Regions from separate parts of the Bacillus sp. FDAARGOS_235 genome, predicted to be linked through region 1. Evidence: riboswitches for the same ligand, from Rfam matches in the RefSeq annotation. Region 1 holds a riboswitch; the other holds the start of a gene.
What was found. A riboswitch is a leader RNA that binds a small molecule or an ion and turns the genes downstream of it on or off. The one in region 1 is predicted to bind thiamine pyrophosphate.

Region 1 (9,876 bases):
CCTATGCGACTGGAGCAGCCGTCATTGCCTCTATCGCTGGATTTAAATTATTAAAGAAGAATGTAAGTGAGCGTGAAGTGGCTTATCATAAAAAGGGACTACTGTTAGGACTCGTCGTGACATTTATTACAGGTGCTACGATGTGGCTTTCGGGGCACGAATCAGCAATCGCCTTACATAAGCATTCACCTGAAAAACTTGCATCTGCTGAAGCTTTATTTGAAACGACATCACATGCTCCCTTATCAATTGGCGGGGTTGTGGATCCTAACACACTTGAACTAAACTATGCGCTGGAAATTCCGAACATGCTTAGCCTTTTAGTGGGACTAGACCCTAGCACCGTCGTAAAAGGTTTAAAGGAATTCCCACAAGAAACATGGCCACCATTTTACACACATACGCTGTTCAACTTAATGGTCGGCACCGCTGCCTTTACCTTTGCAGTTGCAGCAATCGCTCTCTTATATTGGTACTTCGTTTACCGAAAAAAAGGAACCGAGTTACCGAAATGGCTTCTTTTGGGAGCTGCCGCATGTGGACCAGTTATGATGCTCGGTATTGAATTCGGATGGATTTTCAGCTGTAGCGGTCGTCAGCCGTGGACAATTTATGGTATGCAGCGTACAGTCGATGCTTCTACACGCGCTGATTTCGTCGGTCCTTTATTTATTCTATTCATTATTTTATATATCGGACTCGGTATTTTAACAGTCTTTGTACTACGGACATTCTTTAAGAGACATCCGCTAAAGAATGATTTACATCACCAAGGAGGCGATTCTCGTGCATGAGGAAAGCATTGCAATCATCATCTTATGGGCTCTTATTTTCGTATACAGTATATTAGGGTCCATTGATTTTGGAGCGGGTTTTTGGGGCATGGTATATGCGAAACATCCAACACTTGCTGCCAAGCTTGCCAATCGATACTTATCACCAACTTGGGAAGTAACAAATACGTTTCTTGTCTTTGTCGTTGTCGCTTTCCTTGGTTTCTTTCCGAAAGCAGCCTTTACCCTTGCAACCGTTATGTTCGTACCAGTCATGCTAATTCTAGTACTCGTTGCAATTCGTAGTACATTTATGGTATTTGCTTACTCTCTGCCGAAGTACCAACATCTTCTTCGGATTATTTCAGGTATTACAGGGCTCTTAATTCCAGCCCTATTAATTACCGTTTTACCTGTTACAGAGGGTGCCTACATTACAATGGCTGAAGGAAAAGAAGTACTCCTTTACGGAAAACTTCTTTCTAGTCCTGTTATTTATTGTTATATGCTATTCGGACTAACTTCGGAACTGTTTCTATCTTCTCTCTTTCTCGCGGATTTTGCGAGAGAGCAAGGTTCAGAAGATGCATATAGAATTTATAGAAGAAATGCCATCATACTTGGTCCTGCAACGCTCGTTACGGCAATTATAGCTCTCGTTGTAATGGACCCACAAACACACTGGCTAATGCAAGGATTAATAAAGCAATTCCCATGGTTTACAGTCTCTATCATTTTATTTGTTATCGGCTATTCCTCCCTTTGGTGGACAAATAAGAAATATAGCACACTAGGGTTTCCTCGCATTGCAGTTTTAGCTGTCGTCGCTCAATATGCATTTGCAAGCTACGCTTACGGCGTCGCTCATTTACCGTATATCATTTACCCGGATGTAACTGTATTTACAAGCTTTACAACAGTCGAAACATTCTATGCGCTTCTTATCCTCTACGCAATCGGGATTGCAATTTTACTACCCGGATTCATTTTCTTCTGGAATTTATTCTTGAAGGATCGAACTTTTTTGAAGGAAAAATAACAAAGTGAAACTTTAATCAGTAAGGGTTTTGTTCATCCCCACTGATTATTAACCTTCACCAATCAGGCGTTTACGGGCAGCAGGACTTCCACCTAACTTCTTTGCTCCAGCCGAATTTTGAGGTAGGAGTCTTACTGCCCACAAATAGCGGAATAAATGAGGGGCATTCGTACATAGAATGCCCCTCATTTATTAGACTCCTCTCCTAATAGTTATTTCACTAGTATGTATACTTGTCCTATAGCTTGAAAAACACATATTCACTTTCTTCTATTATACGTCTAGTTCCTCTTATTCTTTTTCGAATATACTACCAATACAGACCTTGAGACAAGCTACATTGATTCAAGGAAAAATAGAAAGGTAGGTAAAATATGAGCATTGAGATATGGATTACTATTATTGTATTCTTCTTAACGATGATTGTTATCTTTTGGCGACCTCGTGGCTTAAATGAGGCATGGCCAGCAGCAATTGGCGCTGGTATTATCCTCATTACTGGACTTGTCTCAAGGCCAGATGTCATAGACATTATAAGTAAAATCGGAGGCGCTTCCATAACGATATTGGCGACCATCGTTATGGCAGTTATATTAGAAAGCTTCGGCTTCTTCCATTGGGCTGCAGCAAAACTCGCAAATTTAGCGAAAGGTTCTGGACGCCGCCTATACTGGTATATTCAATTACTATGCTTTCTTATGACTCTTTTATTTAATAATGACGGTAGTATTTTGATTACAACCCCAATTCTAATCCTTCTTCTGAAAAATCTTCAATTAAAGCCTCATCAACAAATTCCTTATTTATTAAGCGGTGCTTTAATCGCCACTGCTTCTAGTGCACCAATCGGTGTAAGTAATATCGTAAACTTAATCGCATTAAATATCGTTAATATGACTCTTTATATGCATACTGCTATGATGTTTGTACCTGCAACATTAGGATTATTGTTTATGTCATGGCTCATGTACACTGTTTTAAAGAAAAAATTACCAGAGAAATTACCGGTTTCTTCATATGATATTGAAGAAATTTTCTTCACGAAAAACTTCCATCCGTTAAAAGGAAACAATTCTGTTGATACGAAACAAAAACGTACAAAATTCATGTTAAAAGTATTAGGTTTTGTCTTCCTTATGCGCTGTCTTCTGTTCGTTGCATCCTTCTTATCTATCCCAATCGAAATCGTTGCAGTGCTAGGTTCCCTCGTTCTTCTTATCTGGAGATGGTACTACTTACGAACAAACCCTGTCGATATTTTAAAAAAGACACCGTGGCACATTTTAATCTTCGCCTTCTCTATGTACGTCATTATTTACGGGCTTCACAACGCAGGATTAACAGCCGCACTTGTGCAATGGCTCGAGCCACTTGTAAGTCAGCATTTACTCTATGCTAGCTTTGCAATGGGCGGACTTGTATCCATCCTCTCTAACGTCTTCAATAACCACCCTGCCCTTATGATTGGTACAATCACATTAACAGAAATGGGGCTAGATCCAGTCACATTAAAAACAATCTACCTCGCAAACATTATTGGTAGTGACATCGGTTCACTATTATTACCAATCGGTACACTAGCTTCCCTCATCTGGATGTATATTCTGAAACAAAACAAAATTAAAGTAAAATGGAAAGATTATTTAAGCGTATCTCTCATCGTTATTCCTCTCACAACAGTCGTCACATTATTCCTCTTATACTACTGGGTACACCTCTTCTTTGCCTTATAAAGAAAACAGAAGCCCCCTTTGCTACCGTCTTAGCAAAGGGGGCTTTTTCTATAATTAAGTTAGGTACTACAGTGTGATCAATCAAGTAAAGAGGTGTAACGTGTTATTGGTATAAATGACTACCAGTATCTTTAAATTCTTTCGCCTTCTCTTTCATTCCTTTTTCAATTGCTTCTGTCGTTTCTAAGTCATTTTCTTTCGCATATTCACGAATATCATGTGAAATTCTCATACTACAAAACTTCGGTCCACACATTGAACAAAAATGAGCTGTTTTCGCTCCTTCTGCTGGTAACGTTTCATCGTGATACTCCATCGCACGTTCAGGATCTAAAGACAAATTAAATTGATCGCGCCAACGAAATTCGAAACGTGCTTTTGAAAGTGCGTCATCACGCTGATGAGCCGTTTTATGCCCTTTCGCAAGATCAGCCGCATGTGCTGCAATTTTATACGTAATAACCCCTTCTCGAACATCATCTTTATTTGGTAAACCTAAATGTTCTTTCGGCGTTACATAACAAAGCATCGCCGTTCCAAGCCAGCCGATCATTGCTGCTCCAATTGCGGATGTAATATGGTCATATCCTGGTGCAATATCTGTCGTTAGCGGCCCAAGTGTATAAAATGGCGCGCCCTGACAAATATCAAGTTCTTTCTCCATATTTTCTTTAATTAAGTGCATCGGTACATGTCCAGGTCCTTCAATCATAACTTGCACATCATGTTTCCAAGCGATTTTCGTCAATTCACCAAGCGTTTCAAGCTCCGAGAACTGCGCTTCGTCATTTGCATCTGCAATCGAACCTGGACGTAATCCATCTCCAAGCGAGAATGAAACATCGTACTGCTTCATAATTTCACAAATCTCTTCAAAATGAGTATATAGGAAGTTTTCTTTATGATGGAATAAACACCACTGCGCCATAATCGAACCACCGCGTGAAACGATACCTGTCGTACGTTTTGCAGTAATTGGAATGTAACGAAGTAATACACCAGCGTGAATCGTAAAGTAATCAACGCCTTGCTCCGCTTGCTCAATTAACGTATCACGGTACACTTCCCACGTTAAATCTTCTGCAATTCCGTTTACTTTCTCAAGCGCTTGATAAATGGGCACAGTTCCAACCGGTACAGGAGCATTACGAATAATCCATTCGCGCGTCGTATGAATATTTTTACCTGTAGATAAATCCATAATCGTATCTGCACCCCAGCGCGTTGCCCATGTCATCTTCTCTACTTCTTCTGCAATAGAAGAAGATACAGCAGAGTTTCCGATATTTGCATTTACCTTCACATGAAAGTTACGTCCGATAATCATCGGTTCTGCTTCCGGATGGTTAATATTCGCTGGTAAAATCGCACGACCTTCTGCAATTTCCTTACGAACAAACTCAGGCTCCACTCCTTCACGAATCGCAACATACTCCATCTCAGACGTAATAATGCCATTACGCGCATAGTGCATTTGCGTAACATTTGCACCTTCCTTCGCTCTAAGCGGCTTACGATCCATTTGCGGGAAAACAGGTGTATGTTTCGAAGCCACTTTCACACCGTCATCCTCTGGTTTTACTTCACGCCCTTCGTATGCCTCTACATCCCCGCGCTCCATGACCCAAGAATGACGCGGCGTTGGAATCCCCTTTTCCAGCTCCACTTTATAGGCCGGATCCGTATAAGGACCACTCGTATCATACACACGGATGGGCGGATTTTGGACACCATTCGTATCGCTTTGTGCAATCTCACGCATCGGTACTTTCATACCTTCCCGTGGTCCATCTACATACACTTTCTTACTTCCTGGTAAACTCGATTTCAATTCAATTTGTTCAGCTGAAACAGATTGTTTCATAACCTTTGTTGCCCCCCTGTACGTGACAAGGACGAGATATGGCCAGCGTATGCCAAAACAAAAAGAGCCAGGTCCATAAAAAAATAAGGACCTGGCTCATAAAAGACATCATTATGTAAAGCCGCTAACTTCCCTACGCTGGTACGAGCCAGATCAGGTCCAAAGGGTTAAGAAGTTCACGCGCTTCTCTCTCAGCCTACGCATACGTTAGGCACCCCTAGTTTATCACTGATTTAATTTTCAATACTTTCTCATCATACACGATAATCTGAAAAATGAAAAGTTTATTTCTTTTATTGTTTATGGAATCATCCACGTTAAATAATATGCCTGTACATACGTCATAATACCAACGATAATAACGAAGAACAAACTATGCTTCACTGTAAAACGGAACAAATCCGACTCTTTTCCGGCAAGTCCAACTGCAGCACAAGCAATTGCAATCGATTGCGGAGAAATCATCTTACCTGTTACACCACCTGTTGTATTTGCCGCAACGAGAAGTACTTCAGATACGCCAACTTGCTGTGCCGTAATTGCTTGTAAATTCGAGAACAGTGCGTTCGCAGACGTATCGGATCCTGTTAAGAATACACCAATCCAACCTAGGAATGGTGAGAAGAAAGGGAATAGTCCGCCAGTTCCTGCTAGCGCTAGCGCTAATGTAGAAGATAGACCAGAATAGTTTGCGATAAATGCGAATCCTAATACGAATCCGATAGATAGAATTGGCATCTTAAGTTCGTTTAACGTTTCTTTAAATGTCGCTACTGCATCTTTTGCACTCATTTTCAAAATAAAGATAGAAATAATACAAGCAATTAAAATTGCCGTTCCAGTCGCTGATAAAACATCTAATTTCAAAATTGCTTCATAAGGCGTTGGTTTATTTACTATCGGCTCTGCTTTCATTACTAAATTGTGTAAGCCTGGAACTTCAAACTTAAATACAAGACTTTCTAAAGCGCCTCCTGGAGCAAATAAAGATTTAAAGAAGCTTTGGCTCCAAACAACTACCATAACCGTTAAAATAATGAACGGAGACCATGCTTTCACTACTTTTCCTATTGTGAGTTTTGGCATAGATGTCGTCGTTGTTGCCGCTACTTCACTATTTGCTTGTTTAGATTGATAGATTTCTTTCGGCTGCCAAACTTTTAAGAACAGCGCTAAACTCACTAAACTTACAAGTGCTGACGTAATATCCGGAAGCTCCGGCCCTAGAAACGTTGCTGTAATAAACTGTGTAATTGCAAATGAACTACCTGCTACAAGTAACGCAGGCCACGTTTGTTTTACCCCTTTAAACCCATCCATTAAAAATACGATGAAGAACGGAACAAATAATGATAGAAACGGTAACTGATGTCCAGCCATTTGTCCGATTTTATGTGGATCAATACCCGTTACTTGTCCAGCAACTGTAATCGGAATTCCCATCGCTCCAAATGCTACCGGTGCAGTATTTGCGATTAAACAAAGACCAGCCGCATATAAAGGATTTAATCCGAGACCTGCTAGAAGCGCTGCCGTGATTGCTACTGGTGCACCGAATCCCGCAGCCCCTTCTAAAAATGCTCCGAATGAAAAACCAATTAAAATAACGAGTAAACGGTGATCATTTGTAATAGATAATACAGATGCACGAATGACATCGAATTGACCTGTTTTTACGGAAATTTTATACAAAAATACCGACATAATGATAATCCAAGCAATTGGCCATAGTCCGTATAAAAAACCGTATCCGGTTGCTGCCATCGCCATCGTAAACGGCATTTTATAAGCGAATAACGCTACTAAAATTGTAAGTACAACTGTAATAAATCCTGCCACATACCCCTTCATGCGGAAAACTGCTAAAGCTAAGAAAAAAAAGATGATTGGAATAAGTGCGACTGCTGCCGAAATCCAAATGTTACCGAACGGATCATAAACTTGTGTCCATGTGTTCATTGTTCTCTCCCCCTAAAGAATCCCCTTTTAAATAGAATAACCTCATCAATAGACTATCAGGTCATCATACCTTTAAGTCTAAAAATAAAAAACGTTCAAGAAAACGTTTTCATCTAATCCCATTTATACTTTATCACAGCGTTTTCCATAAAAAAAGATTTTTTTGAAAATTTTATTATTTAAAGAAAAAATCTTACAAAATCGTCACGTTCTTGTAATGTTCATCGATAGTAAGCTTGTAAAAATTACTGCATAATAATAGTATAACAACGGAAATTATTTATGAGGTGATATATATGAATGGAAACAAAATACTAGCTGCTTTATCATACTTTAGTGTACTATTTGCCCCTATCTTATTCCCAATCATCGTTTGGATTGTGGGGGATGCTGAAACAAAGCCACATGCAAAACGTGCTCTATGGACACATATCATTCCAAGTATCGCTACATTTATCGGCGTAGCTATTTTAGGAATTATGGGCATCGGATCGGACCAACCAGATGTAACACTTGGAATTGGAGCAATGATTGTCTTAGCTATTTGCGGAATCATCAGCTTATACTACTTCATCTGGAACATTGTAAAAGGAATTAAAGTGCTGAAAGCTTAATTTTAAACAAACGTTTGTTTAAAAAAAGGACACTTGCAATTTGCAAGTGTCCTTTTTCCGATTAGTGTGAGCTAATAATTAGCGGGGGATGCCCCTACTGATTAAAGTTTCACTTTATCTTCTTCGTTTCTTCTTTTTTCTCATCATTTTCTTTCGGCGCGTATTCGTTTTATCCGCTATAATGTGAAGCGTGCTCGCCACAACAATTCCCATTAGGAACGTTTTAATTTCCACCTCATGTTTTTTCGCAATTTCTATTAAGTTCCCGTCCAGTGCTATTACATTTAATAGAAATAAAAACGGAGAAAATACGATTAACATGTATGCAATACGAATTACATCACCAAGTATAATCGTATGTGTAAGAAAGGAACGATGTGGCATTACTTTCTTATACGGATACCAAAATATACGCAGGAATCCCCATTTATTATACGCATTACTGTACGTATCTAAATCAGGTGTTAAAAATGAAGTACCTACTAAAAAGCCAATTGCAAAAGTTAATAAAAAATCAAAATTTGTTAATCCATACGAAAAGAGCAGAAACAAAACAACCGGAAGGGATATTAAGTTTATTTTCGTATGCGTTTTTCCTGATGGCATAATGCACTTCCTCGCTTACGTTCGCCCTGTCACTCTATGACAGTTCTCACCTATTGATCTAATTTCTGATCGATAAATGATGTGTCTATATCCGAACCAAACCATTCTGCCAACTTCACTCGTGCCTTATCTTTCACATCTTCATTGACATATAATGACGCCTGTATTAGTGCCGCCGTTAATGCCCCTAAATCGTCCGTATAACCAACTCCAGCAATGAAATCTGGGATGGCATCAATCGGTGCAATAAAATAAGCAAGTGCTCCAATTACAATAATTTTCACCCGCTTTGGAACATCAGGTCTTTGCAAAACGTAAAACAGTAATAAACTGGCATAAATGACCGACTGTCCGGCTTGCTTTGCAACATGTTTTACTTTTTTCCAAAACGCTTCAACTGAAAATTTTTGTTTCATGTAAAAGCCCCCCTATTTTTCAAAAGAAATAAGCTACAATATATTACCAGTAAAAGTTCATCAAAATTACACATAATCTATCAATGAATTTTTATTTTAACAAACAAACCTAAAAAGAACAAGTGTTCGTTAATTTTCATACCCTTTCCTTCATATAATAGTTTTCTAGACAAACCATTACATATTTCCATTTCTTATTTCTCAACCATGAAAATTTTCACTTTCACTTAACATTCTTCTCTATCTTTGTTATATTTTCTAGTTGACGGACATATAAACGAATGATAAAGTTTTCTCTGGTAGTGACAAAACACATACAAAAAATGTAAAATGTTATAGTGTTTCTCAGAAATGAATTTTGTTGTATAATACAGAAATGACGTTATACTTATGAGCAGCAAAAGAAACCAAAAAAGGGTATGCATAGTTAAAGTCGTATATGGGTGAATATAGAAGCTCTAATTATGGCAAAAGAAACTATGTATTTTTTATTTTAGCATTTTTCGCTCCAAAATCGACCAAGCCTGATAGAGAAAGGGTGGAAATGAATGAAAGAAACCTTGAAATCACAATTTCAAAATGTGCGTTTCACTTTATTCGTAGCTTTAGCCGTATGGCTGAAAACCTACATTATTACACGCACAAGCTTTGATTTAAAACTTGAATCTTTCATGCAAGAATTCATTTTATTCATTAGTCCATTAGCAGCATCATTACTGTTTGTGGGACTTGCATTATTTGCAAAAGGAAAAAAACGTAACTATATAGCACTTGGAATTAATTTTGTTTTAACGTTCATTCTTGTTGGTAACGTAATGTTCTACGGATTCTACAATGACTTCGTTACTTTACCAGTACTAGGGCAAACTTCT
Region 2 (9,876 bases), 2.5 Mb from region 1:
TGATTCTAGTAGTATTTATATTGCTGTTCAAGATCATGTGTATGATGAAATTCCTCTGACGAGTAATCCACAAGATGAAAATATTCAACATCGTACTTATGGATTTGTTGTAGATGATTGGATAAAAACGAAAGAGATTTCAAATCAATTAAAGAGTATACTCGATAAAGATCTCAGGGACAGAGATTTCTACTTTGAAGCTTTAACATTAAACTTGTTGGAGGCAAAGCAAAAGAATGGTTTATTACTCATGGCAAGTGTTTTAGTCGGAATCGTCTTCTTTACATTTGCTGCTAGTTTTATTTATTTCCGATTATATACTGATTTGGACCGTGATCAACAACAATATAAAATGATTTCGAAAATGGGATTAAGTAAACGAGAGTTAAAAAAAGTTGTAACGAGACAGTTAGTATTAATGTTCTTCTTACCAATTATCATTGCAGTGATTCATACTGTAGTTGCGTATACGGCACTGCAACAATTAGTCAGTTTTTCTATTTTAAACAGCTCGATCTTTATTTTAATTTCATTTATATGTATACAAGTTTTATATTTTTTTATCACTCGTTGGCGTTACCTACAAAAGCTTTATAAGACTATGGAGCAATAAAGTGAAACTTTAATCAGTGGGGGTTTCCTTCATCCCCCACTGATTATTAGCCTTCACCAATCGGGCTTTTGCGGGCAGTTGAGCCCCCACCTAACTTCTTTGCTCTCGCTGAATTTTGAGGTGGGGGTCTTACTGCCCGTTAATGCGAGATAGAGGATATTAACTAATAAAATTACAAAAAAACATGTAAAAAATGATATGAATTATGAAAGGAACCGTGATGAAAAGAACTTTAACTATTTTTATGTTAACTATAATACTTTTAATAAGCTTTAGTGCATGCTCTAAAAAGGACAACGCATTCCCTGCAAACGGTGTATTAATTATTGGAGATGAAAATAATATTTCACCAATTATTAATCGTTATCAGGAAATTACGAAAGAAAATGAAGTGTTTTCTGTGAAAAAAAGTGAAGTTGGAAATGGACATGTCTTAATTTTAAATGAATCTACAGCACTAGCGTTGATTAAAGAAAAAGTTTTTCGTAAACGAGATAATGACTCCGATTATATTATAGATACGTTACCGAAATTCCCAAAAGAAGGATCGCTACTGTTTACAAGTGAAGACGAAAAGACTATGAAAAGTATTAAAATAGAAGGAAAAGAGATTCCTGTTACATACGATAGTGACGCTTGGATAGGTAACAATCGTAAATATCCAACGCAATCGTATGTGATTGTAGCAAAAAATAGTGTATATAAGGAAATAAAAGCAAATGAAACGAAAATGCATCTTCTTCAATTTAAGAAATCTTTAGGTGACGAAAGGCCTAAAATGTCGACAGATAATACAATGGTTAATGAAAATGTCAAAGTAAAAAAGCTAATTAAAGGTTTGGAAGGAGAAGTATCTTTTCAGTTTGTAACGATTGGAGAAAAATCTTAAAAAAGAGTTCGAGGTTGATAGAAACTATATCAACCTCGAACTCTTTTTAGTTATATGCCATTTAGATTACATTACTTCATTTAATCGAGTCTCGTTTGTTTCCTCAATCACATTTGGGTTTTGAACCGAATTACTTTGAGCTTCTTTTTCTTTACGAGACTTTTGTAGCATTTCAAGAATGATCCATAATGGAACACCTTTATCCTTTAACATCTTCCATAAATCTAATTCGTTAAATTTATGCTCAGGCTGTTTCATTTCTTTTTCAGATGAACGAATATCGAACTTGATAGGATCATTTGCTTTCTTACCTTCAAGTTTAGTAGAAGAGATAGTATTATGCTCAAGGTTAGATGGAGTTATTTTAGTAGGTTGAGCTAATGTATGAATGTTTGATCCGATTTGCATGCTTTTTCCTCCTTTTCAAGCAATAAAATTAGTTTTCTTATGATTGTTAAATTCATGTAACATGAGGAAACTACATTCAATTATAAATTCAAATAATCAGATTTACAAGTTGTATTGTAAAAAGTAAATGTTTACTTGAATTAATATTTATCAACATTTGTGTATGTTTTCTATATATACAACGTATATAAAATACTTTACATTATGTGTAAGTTAAAAACTGAATGTGTCAATATTTTTCACGGAAAAATGAAAGCGTTTAATTAGGGGGAGAAAGTATGGGAAAGTTATTTTTAAAAGTATGTTTTTTCACATTAGTGACTGTTTGTTCATTCATAGCGAAAACAACTTACGCTGAAGAGAGGCAACAAAATAATTATCCTATCATTTTAGTGAATGGATTTGCTGGATGGGGTAGGGAAGAAATGTTAGGGGTAAAATATTGGGGTGGTGTTCATGATATACAGGAAGATTTAAAAAGAAATGGCTATACAGTACATACGGCTGCTGTTGGTCCTGTTTCTAGTAACTGGGACCGTGCATGTGAATTATATGCACAAATTAACGGTGGAATTGTAGACTATGGTGCGGCACACGCTGAGAAACATGGACATAATCGTTTTGGTAGAACTTATAGTGGATTTGCACCAAATTGGAGTGAAACAAATAAAGTTCATTTAGTTGGGCATAGCATGGGTGGACAAACGACAAGAACATTAGTGCAGTTATTAAAAGAAGGCAGTTATGAAGAAAAAGACTATGTGAAAAATCATCCGAACGCAAAGATATCACCACTATTTGAAGGCGGTAAATCGTATGTTCATAGTGTTACAACTTTAGCAACTCCTCATAATGGCACAACACTCGCGGACGGAAGTCTTCTATTGCCGTTCGTTAAAGATTTACTCATTACAGCTGCGAGTTTAGGAGGAAACAATAATTTATCATTATATGATTTTAAATTGGACCAATGGGGTATGAAAAAAAATGCTGGAGAGTCCTTCTTCCAATATGCTGATCGGATTTTAAATAGTTCAATTTGGGAAAATACAAAAGATATTAGTCAATGGGATTTAAGTACTGATGGAGCAAGGGAGTTAAATAGTTGGGTAAAGACGCAATCGGATGTGTATTACTTATCGTATAGTGGACATGCATCACAAGCAGCACCTATAACAGGTTTACAACTACCTCATATTACAATGAACAAAGTGTTAATGGGGAATGCATTTTTCTTAGGTTCCTATGCAAGATTTGAAGAAAATCGCCCATTAATTGATACATCTTGGTGGCAAAATGACGGTGTAGTAAATACAAATTCTATGATTGCGCCTTCAACTAGTATTGCTGTAAATAATAATGAGTTTTTACAGGTTGGTAAATGGAATCATATTGAAACGAAAGCAAATTGGGATCATTTAGACATGGTAGGACTAAGCGTTTCAGACACGTTAGGTTTTTCTAATATTCAAGAGTTTTATAGAACAGTTGCAGAAAAGTTATCGCGGTTACCGCAATAGTTAATAATAAAGCGCTCTCGATGGAATTCGGGAGCGCTTTATATTATATTGAAAGAGGGATATGGAAGAAAAATATGGGGGGATATTATGAAAATACAAGTTGTTTTATCAGGATACGGGACAGTAGGAAGAGAGTTTATAAAATTAGTAAACGAAAAATATTTATATATATACGAAACATATGGAATCCATTTAGTTGTAAGTGGCGTATTAGGTAGAAATATTGCAATACATAATGAGGAAGGTTTGTCTATTCATCATTTATTAATGTATGGTAGCGGTACTGCAGCAATTGAAAAGTATATAGAACATCACCCGAAAGACCGTGCAACAAGTGGGATAAGTGGTACTGTATTGGTAGAATCAACAGTTACAAATCTTAAAGATGGAAATCCGGGAAAAAAATATATAAAACAAGCGATTGAGAAACATATGGATATTGTTGCAATTTCAAAAGGTGCACTCGTTACTAACTGGAGAGAAATAAAGGCAGCAGCAAAAGAAGCGAATGTACGAATTCGCTATAGTGGCGCAACTGCTGCAGCACTACCGACATTAGATATTGGACAATTTAGTTTGGCTGGATGCAATATTGAAAAAATAGAAGGAATATTAAACGGGACAACTAATTATATTCTTACAAAAATGTATGAAGAAGATGTTACGTTTGAAGAAGCACTGAAAGAAGCGCAAAATAAAGGAATTGCTGAGACGAACCCAATATTAGATGTAAGTGGTTCGGATAGTGCGTGTAAATTATTACTTTTGGCAAACAGCTTGATGGGTGTTGAGAATATGCTTACTGATATGCATATAAAAGGAATCGAAAATGTTACAAAACAACAAATTCGACATGCTAAGGAACAAAACAATTATATTAAATTAATAGCTTCAGCATATAAGGATATGGATGGTAAAGTGAATCTTAATGTAGAACCGCTTGAAATACAAAAAGACCATCCACTAGCAAAAGTAAATGGAACTGAAAAAGGAATAACATTCTTTACAGATACAATGGGACAAGTTACTACAATTGGTGGAGCTTCTAATCCACGCGGAGCCGCAGCAGCTGCTTTAAAAGATGTAATTAACTTATATCGTAGAGATTTATAGAAGTAAAACTCACACCTTCAAAATTCGGATGGAGAAAAAAAGTTAGGTGGGAGCCTTTTAGCCCATATATGTCCGATTCGGGCTAAAAATCGGTGGGGGATGAATAAAATTCCCACGGATTAAAGTTTCACTTTATAAGACCGTACCGCTGTTAATAAAAAATACATATGTAGTGGACCTTTTGAGAATGAAATAAATATGCAAAAATAATTGCAGGGGGTAAGAAATTGTTTAAAGATTTTAAAGTTGTAAAAGATCGTCCCGTTTATATTCAATTAAAGGATTATTTTAAAAAGATGATTATGAAAGGGCATTTGCTCGGTGATCAAAAGATCCCATCAACAAGGGAACTGAGTGAATTATTATCAGTGAGCAGAAATACAGTACTCTCTGCTTATGCGGATTTAGAACAAGAAGGACTCATTTATGCAGTAAAAGGAAAAGGGAATTTCGTTGCGAAGGTGGATATATCTAACACTTCGTCTGTTGAAATAGATTGGAAAAATAAACTTAATACAGTTACCACATTAGCGGATGAATTAGACTTAATGAAGCATGGAGTCCGCTGGGAAAAAGGAATGGTTGTTTTTAATAGTATAGCCCCGGACGAAAAGCTATTTGATGTTGAAAATTTCAAAAGAGCTTTTCTTACTCGTATGTCCATTGAAGGGGATATCGTATTGAACTATGGATATGCAAAAGGTTACCGCCCGTTAATGAAATATCTACTTCATTACATGGAAATAAAAGGTGTAGATATTTCGAACAAAGATATTTTAATTACAAATGGATTTACAGAAGGATTAGATATTGTACTATCTTCCTTAGCGAAAAAATCAGGGCGTGTGATTTGTGAGAATCCAACTCACCATGCTGCATTGAAACTTTTTCGCTTACATGGACTTGAAGTTCATGGGATAGATATGAATGATGATGGTATTGATACGACTGAAGTAGAAAAAAGTTTACGTGAAAAGGATTTTGATTTTGCGTATTTAATTCCTTCTTATCATAATCCAACTGGTATTGTTACAAGTTCGGAGAAAAGAACGGAATTGATGAGGTTATTTTCGAAATATAAGGTTCCTATTATAGAGGACGGATTTAATGAAGAATTACGTTATTCAGGTTCACATTTATCGCCACTATTAACTTTTGCAGGGGCTGGTAATAATGTGATTTATATTAGTAGCTTTTCGAAGGTACTTTTCCCTGGTTTACGTGTAGGGTGGATTATTGCCGATAAAGAACTGATTCATTATTTAGAAAGTGTTAAAAGAGCAAGAACCATTCACACATCTACGTTAGATCAAGCTGTTTTGTTTCAATATTTACATGAAGGATATTTTGAAAAATATTTAAAAAAGGCAAGATCTGTTTACAAGAAAAAATATGAGTTAGCCGTTGGGGCTTGCAATCAGTACATTCCGTTTAAAAGGATGACTGGAGATGGCGGACTTCATTTGTTTATAGAGTTGGAAGAGAAAATTCACGCTCGCACACTTTTACAAAAGTGTTATGAGAAAGGTGTAACGTTTTCTCCTGGAGATGTTTTTTATTCTGATGGAGGGGGAGCGAATACATTCCGCTTAGGTTTTTCACGTTTGAAGGAGAAAGAAATAGTTAGTGGGATTCAAATAATTGGTGAAACTTTAAAAAATGAAACTTGGAGTTGAGAAAATGAGAATTGGCGTTATTATGGGAGGAGTATCCTCTGAAAAACAAGTATCAATTATGACTGGAAATGAAATGATTGCACATTTAGATAAAAATAAGTATGAAATCGTTCCAATTACGTTAAATGAAAAAATGGATTTAATTGAAAAAGCGAAAGACATTGATTTTGCATTGCTAGCATTACACGGAAAATACGGAGAAGATGGTACGGTTCAAGGGACGCTTGAGAGTTTAGGTATTCCATATAGTGGCAGCAATATGTTATCTAGCGGTATATGTATGGATAAAAATATTTCGAAAAAGATTTTACGTTATGAAGGAGTAGAAACACCAGATTGGATTGAACTTACAAAAATGGCGGATCTAAAGCTTGATGATTTAGATAAGTTAGGATTTCCGTTAGTGGTAAAACCAAACTCTGGCGGCTCGAGTGTTGGCGTAAAGATCGTCAATGATAAAAATGAATTGATCTCAATGCTGGAAACTGTATTCGAATGGGATTCTGAAGTAGTAATTGAGAAGTATATAAAAGGTGACGAGATTACTTGTTCAATTTTTGATGGTAAACATTTACCTATCGTTTCAATTCGACATGCAGCTGAGTTTTTTGACTACAATGCAAAATACGATGATGTTAGTACAATTGAAGAAGTTATTGAACTTCCAACTGAAATTAAGGAACGTGTAAATAAAGCGTCATTGGCTTGTTATAAAGCATTAAAATGTAGTGTTTATGCAAGGGTTGATATGATGGTGAAGGACGGAATTCCATATGTAATGGAGGTTAATACATTACCAGGGATGACCCAATCAAGTTTACTGCCAAAAAGTGCAGATGCCGCGGGGATTAATTATAGTAAACTATTAGATATGATAATTGAAACTTCATTAAGAGTGAGGAAAGAAGAAGGTTTTTAAGATAATTATACAATTAAAACTTTTGATAGTTCCACGAAGTATGCTATGATAATTACAATACGACAACTAAATATTTATCCACTAGGGGGGCCTTTTGTAGGCTGAGATCAAACATAATTTTGAGACTCTTAGTACCTGATCTGGTTAATACCAGCGTAGGGAAGTGGGAAGACGATTATATTTAAAGAATACATTAATATTGTCTATTTCACTTTCTTTACGCCTGTAAAGAAAGTTTTTTTTGTTTTACAGATTTAATAACTGTGGATAAATACATATATTTTATACATTATTGGAGGAATTTAAATGACTTTTTCACAAACATTACGTAAAGAAGTAGATTCTATTTGGGAGGCAAGTTTTCATCATCCTTTTGTAAAAAAACTTGGTGAAGGTACGTTAGATTTGGCAAGTTTTCGTTATTACGTACTTCAAGATTCATATTATTTAAGTCATTTTGCTAGAGTACAAACTTTAGGAGCTGCAAAGGCTCTTGAATTAGAAACGACAGCTCGCATGGCACACCATGCTCAAAATACATACGAGGCAGAATTATCATTACATGAGAATTTCGCAAAGAAATTAGGAATTACGGAAGAAGAAAAAGGTCATTTTATCCCTGCCCCAACTGCATATGCGTATACTTCACATATGTACCGTGCGGCGTATGAAGGGCATTTAGGGGATATTATCGCAGCAATTTTACCTTGCTACTGGCTATATTATGAAATTGGTGAACGTTTAAAAGAATGTCAGCCAGAAGAGCCGATTTATAAAGAGTGGATTTCTGCTTATGGATCTGATTGGTTCCGTACTTTAGTTGAAGAGCAAATTACACGATTAGATACTATCGCTGAACTAGTGACAGAGTCTGATCGGAAGCGTATGAAACAGCATTTCATTATTAGTAGTCAATATGAATATTCATTTTGGGAAATGGCTTATACATTAGAAAAATGGCCAGTGGATACAGAAGTAAAAGATGTAATTGGATAAAGAGTAGAGGTATTGTTATACATATGTATGGATAATACCTCTTTATATGATTTCAAAAAAGGGGTATCGCAAAAAAGACGTATCAATCTAAGTGCGTCTTTTTTCAATTTTCTTCAATTAGCAATTTCATGGAGAGCTTGCTGAAAAAGTAGAATGAAAAGCCCTAATCAGGGCTTTTTTTGTAGGAATTTCTTAACCGTCATTGAGTCCTGTCACTAGTAGGTGTTTTGACGCTACGACGGACTAAATCGATTATTCGGCTAGTGAAGTATATAAAAAAGTTAGGAATATCTGAAGGTGCTCTCAGAAAGTATATGGAAGTGTTATAACGAGAGGCATTTACAGTACAGAAAAATCTAAGCGGCATACGGGAATACGTAGGATACGGCATCATGGTTATTGAGAAATGAATTGAACTTAGTAAGCATGAAGATATGACGCAAGCATTCACATTTTATAATTTCTATTTATAAAAATGAGCCCATAGTAAAAATAGGTATATGAACAAGGTGCACCGTCTAGTGATAGGTCATACTTTATAGGTGTACGTATTGAACTTAGTTTATAGCGTTATTTCTACTTAGATTTAACGAACAGAAATATTGGAAAGCATCGATGAGGTTAAAGTTTATAAACGGAGGTCATGAAAATGAATAAGTTTCAACAAGAACTACAAGCGTTAAGCCTTAATGATTACCAGTCTGGAAATATTGTGTATTGGGACCAGCAAAACCAATATCCATACTACTATTTTGAAGATGCTGCTCGTCGCTGTGGCGGTTGCGGTCGTTGTGGCGGTTGTGGAGGTCGTTGTGGTGGTGGTGGATTCCGTTGTGGTGGATTCCGTTGTATTGGTTGCTTCGGTTGTTTTGGTTGTGGCGGCTGTGGCGGCTGTGGCGGTTGTTCAAATTGTTTTAATGGTTTTAATGGTACCACTGATACTACTGGTACTATTGTAACATATGAATATTGATAAGAGAGAAAAGGAATCTACTTTGTAAAGCGTTATACAATTTTATAAAAGAGATAAATCAAAACACACGTAGCATCTTTTAATTTAGAGAGATAATTTATCCAACCTTTTATAAACATTGTGACTTTATTTCAAATCAAAAATCGAATGTCTTTTTATGTTTTATACTCTTGACGCACTCTTTGACTTTTATAAGCAGATTTATTGCACCAGAACCAAAAAGAAGAGCTGCTATCAGCCCTTCTTTCTCTTTTCTTTTTAAGATTGTAATTCTTATAGCCTGTATAATATCTGTCCATAAATGCAACCATGTCACCAAAGAATCCCCATTTACCTACATTTATCCAACCTTTAACAACTGCCGATTTTAATGCTTTTTTCCCCGCATCTTTACGATCTTTTGCTGTTATATCTGATTTTCTGCTCATTCTCATACTTTATATGAAATATGTGAAAATCAGTATGAATGGTGGAAGTGAGCGCAACTTTAAAAGCTATTTATTGGGATTAACAAATTTAATAATCTATTTTTATTACTATTGATTAATTTTGAAACGTAACAAAACTACGTAACTGTTTGTATAAAATGCACTGCTCTAGTATTGAAAATTTAGAACATGGAATAGGGTGCTTTGTTTCTACAAGCTGTTTTTGTTTTACTTCATATTACGATTTATAGACCGGGAATTACACTTTAAATGTTTATTACTGTAGCAGTTATGTTTCTTTCACTAATAGTGTTAGTGGATGTACCAATTCCCGTGGCATT

Region 2: linked by a shared signal. The riboswitch ahead of tenA (thiaminase II) and the one ahead of thiC (phosphomethylpyrimidine synthase ThiC) in region 1 are both predicted to bind thiamine pyrophosphate.

The regions. Positions count from the first base shown of each region.
Region 1 is NZ_CP020437.2:3,206,903-3,216,778, reverse strand. It holds gene cydA (cytochrome ubiquinol oxidase subunit I) at 1-794, shown strand, start outside; gene A6J74_RS18425 (cytochrome d ubiquinol oxidase subunit II) at 787-1,812, shown strand; gene A6J74_RS30050 (hypothetical protein) at 1,861-2,001, opposite strand; gene A6J74_RS18420 (arsenic transporter) at 2,187-3,545, shown strand; gene thiC (phosphomethylpyrimidine synthase ThiC) at 3,649-5,409, opposite strand; TPP riboswitch at 5,523-5,638, opposite strand; gene lldP (L-lactate permease) at 5,710-7,368, opposite strand; gene A6J74_RS18405 (magnetosome magnetite crystal formation protein family) at 7,665-7,982, shown strand; gene A6J74_RS18400 (metal-binding protein) at 8,097-8,588, opposite strand; gene A6J74_RS18395 (YkvA family protein) at 8,639-9,004, opposite strand; gene A6J74_RS18385 (LTA synthase family protein) at 9,553-9,876, shown strand, end outside.
Region 2 is NZ_CP020437.2:457,792-467,667, reverse strand. It holds gene A6J74_RS04115 (ABC transporter permease) at 1-613, shown strand, start outside; gene A6J74_RS04105 (lipoprotein BA_5634 family protein) at 834-1,502, shown strand; gene A6J74_RS04100 (DUF3914 domain-containing protein) at 1,569-1,910, opposite strand; gene A6J74_RS04095 (esterase/lipase family protein) at 2,189-3,430, shown strand; gene A6J74_RS04090 (homoserine dehydrogenase) at 3,518-4,543, shown strand; gene pdxR (MocR-like pyridoxine biosynthesis transcription factor PdxR) at 4,771-6,219, shown strand; gene ddlB (D-alanine--D-alanine ligase) at 6,224-7,138, shown strand; TPP riboswitch at 7,212-7,317, shown strand; gene tenA (thiaminase II) at 7,445-8,134, shown strand; gene A6J74_RS04070 (heterocycloanthracin/sonorensin family bacteriocin) at 8,784-9,107, shown strand; gene A6J74_RS04065 (hypothetical protein) at 9,263-9,535, opposite strand.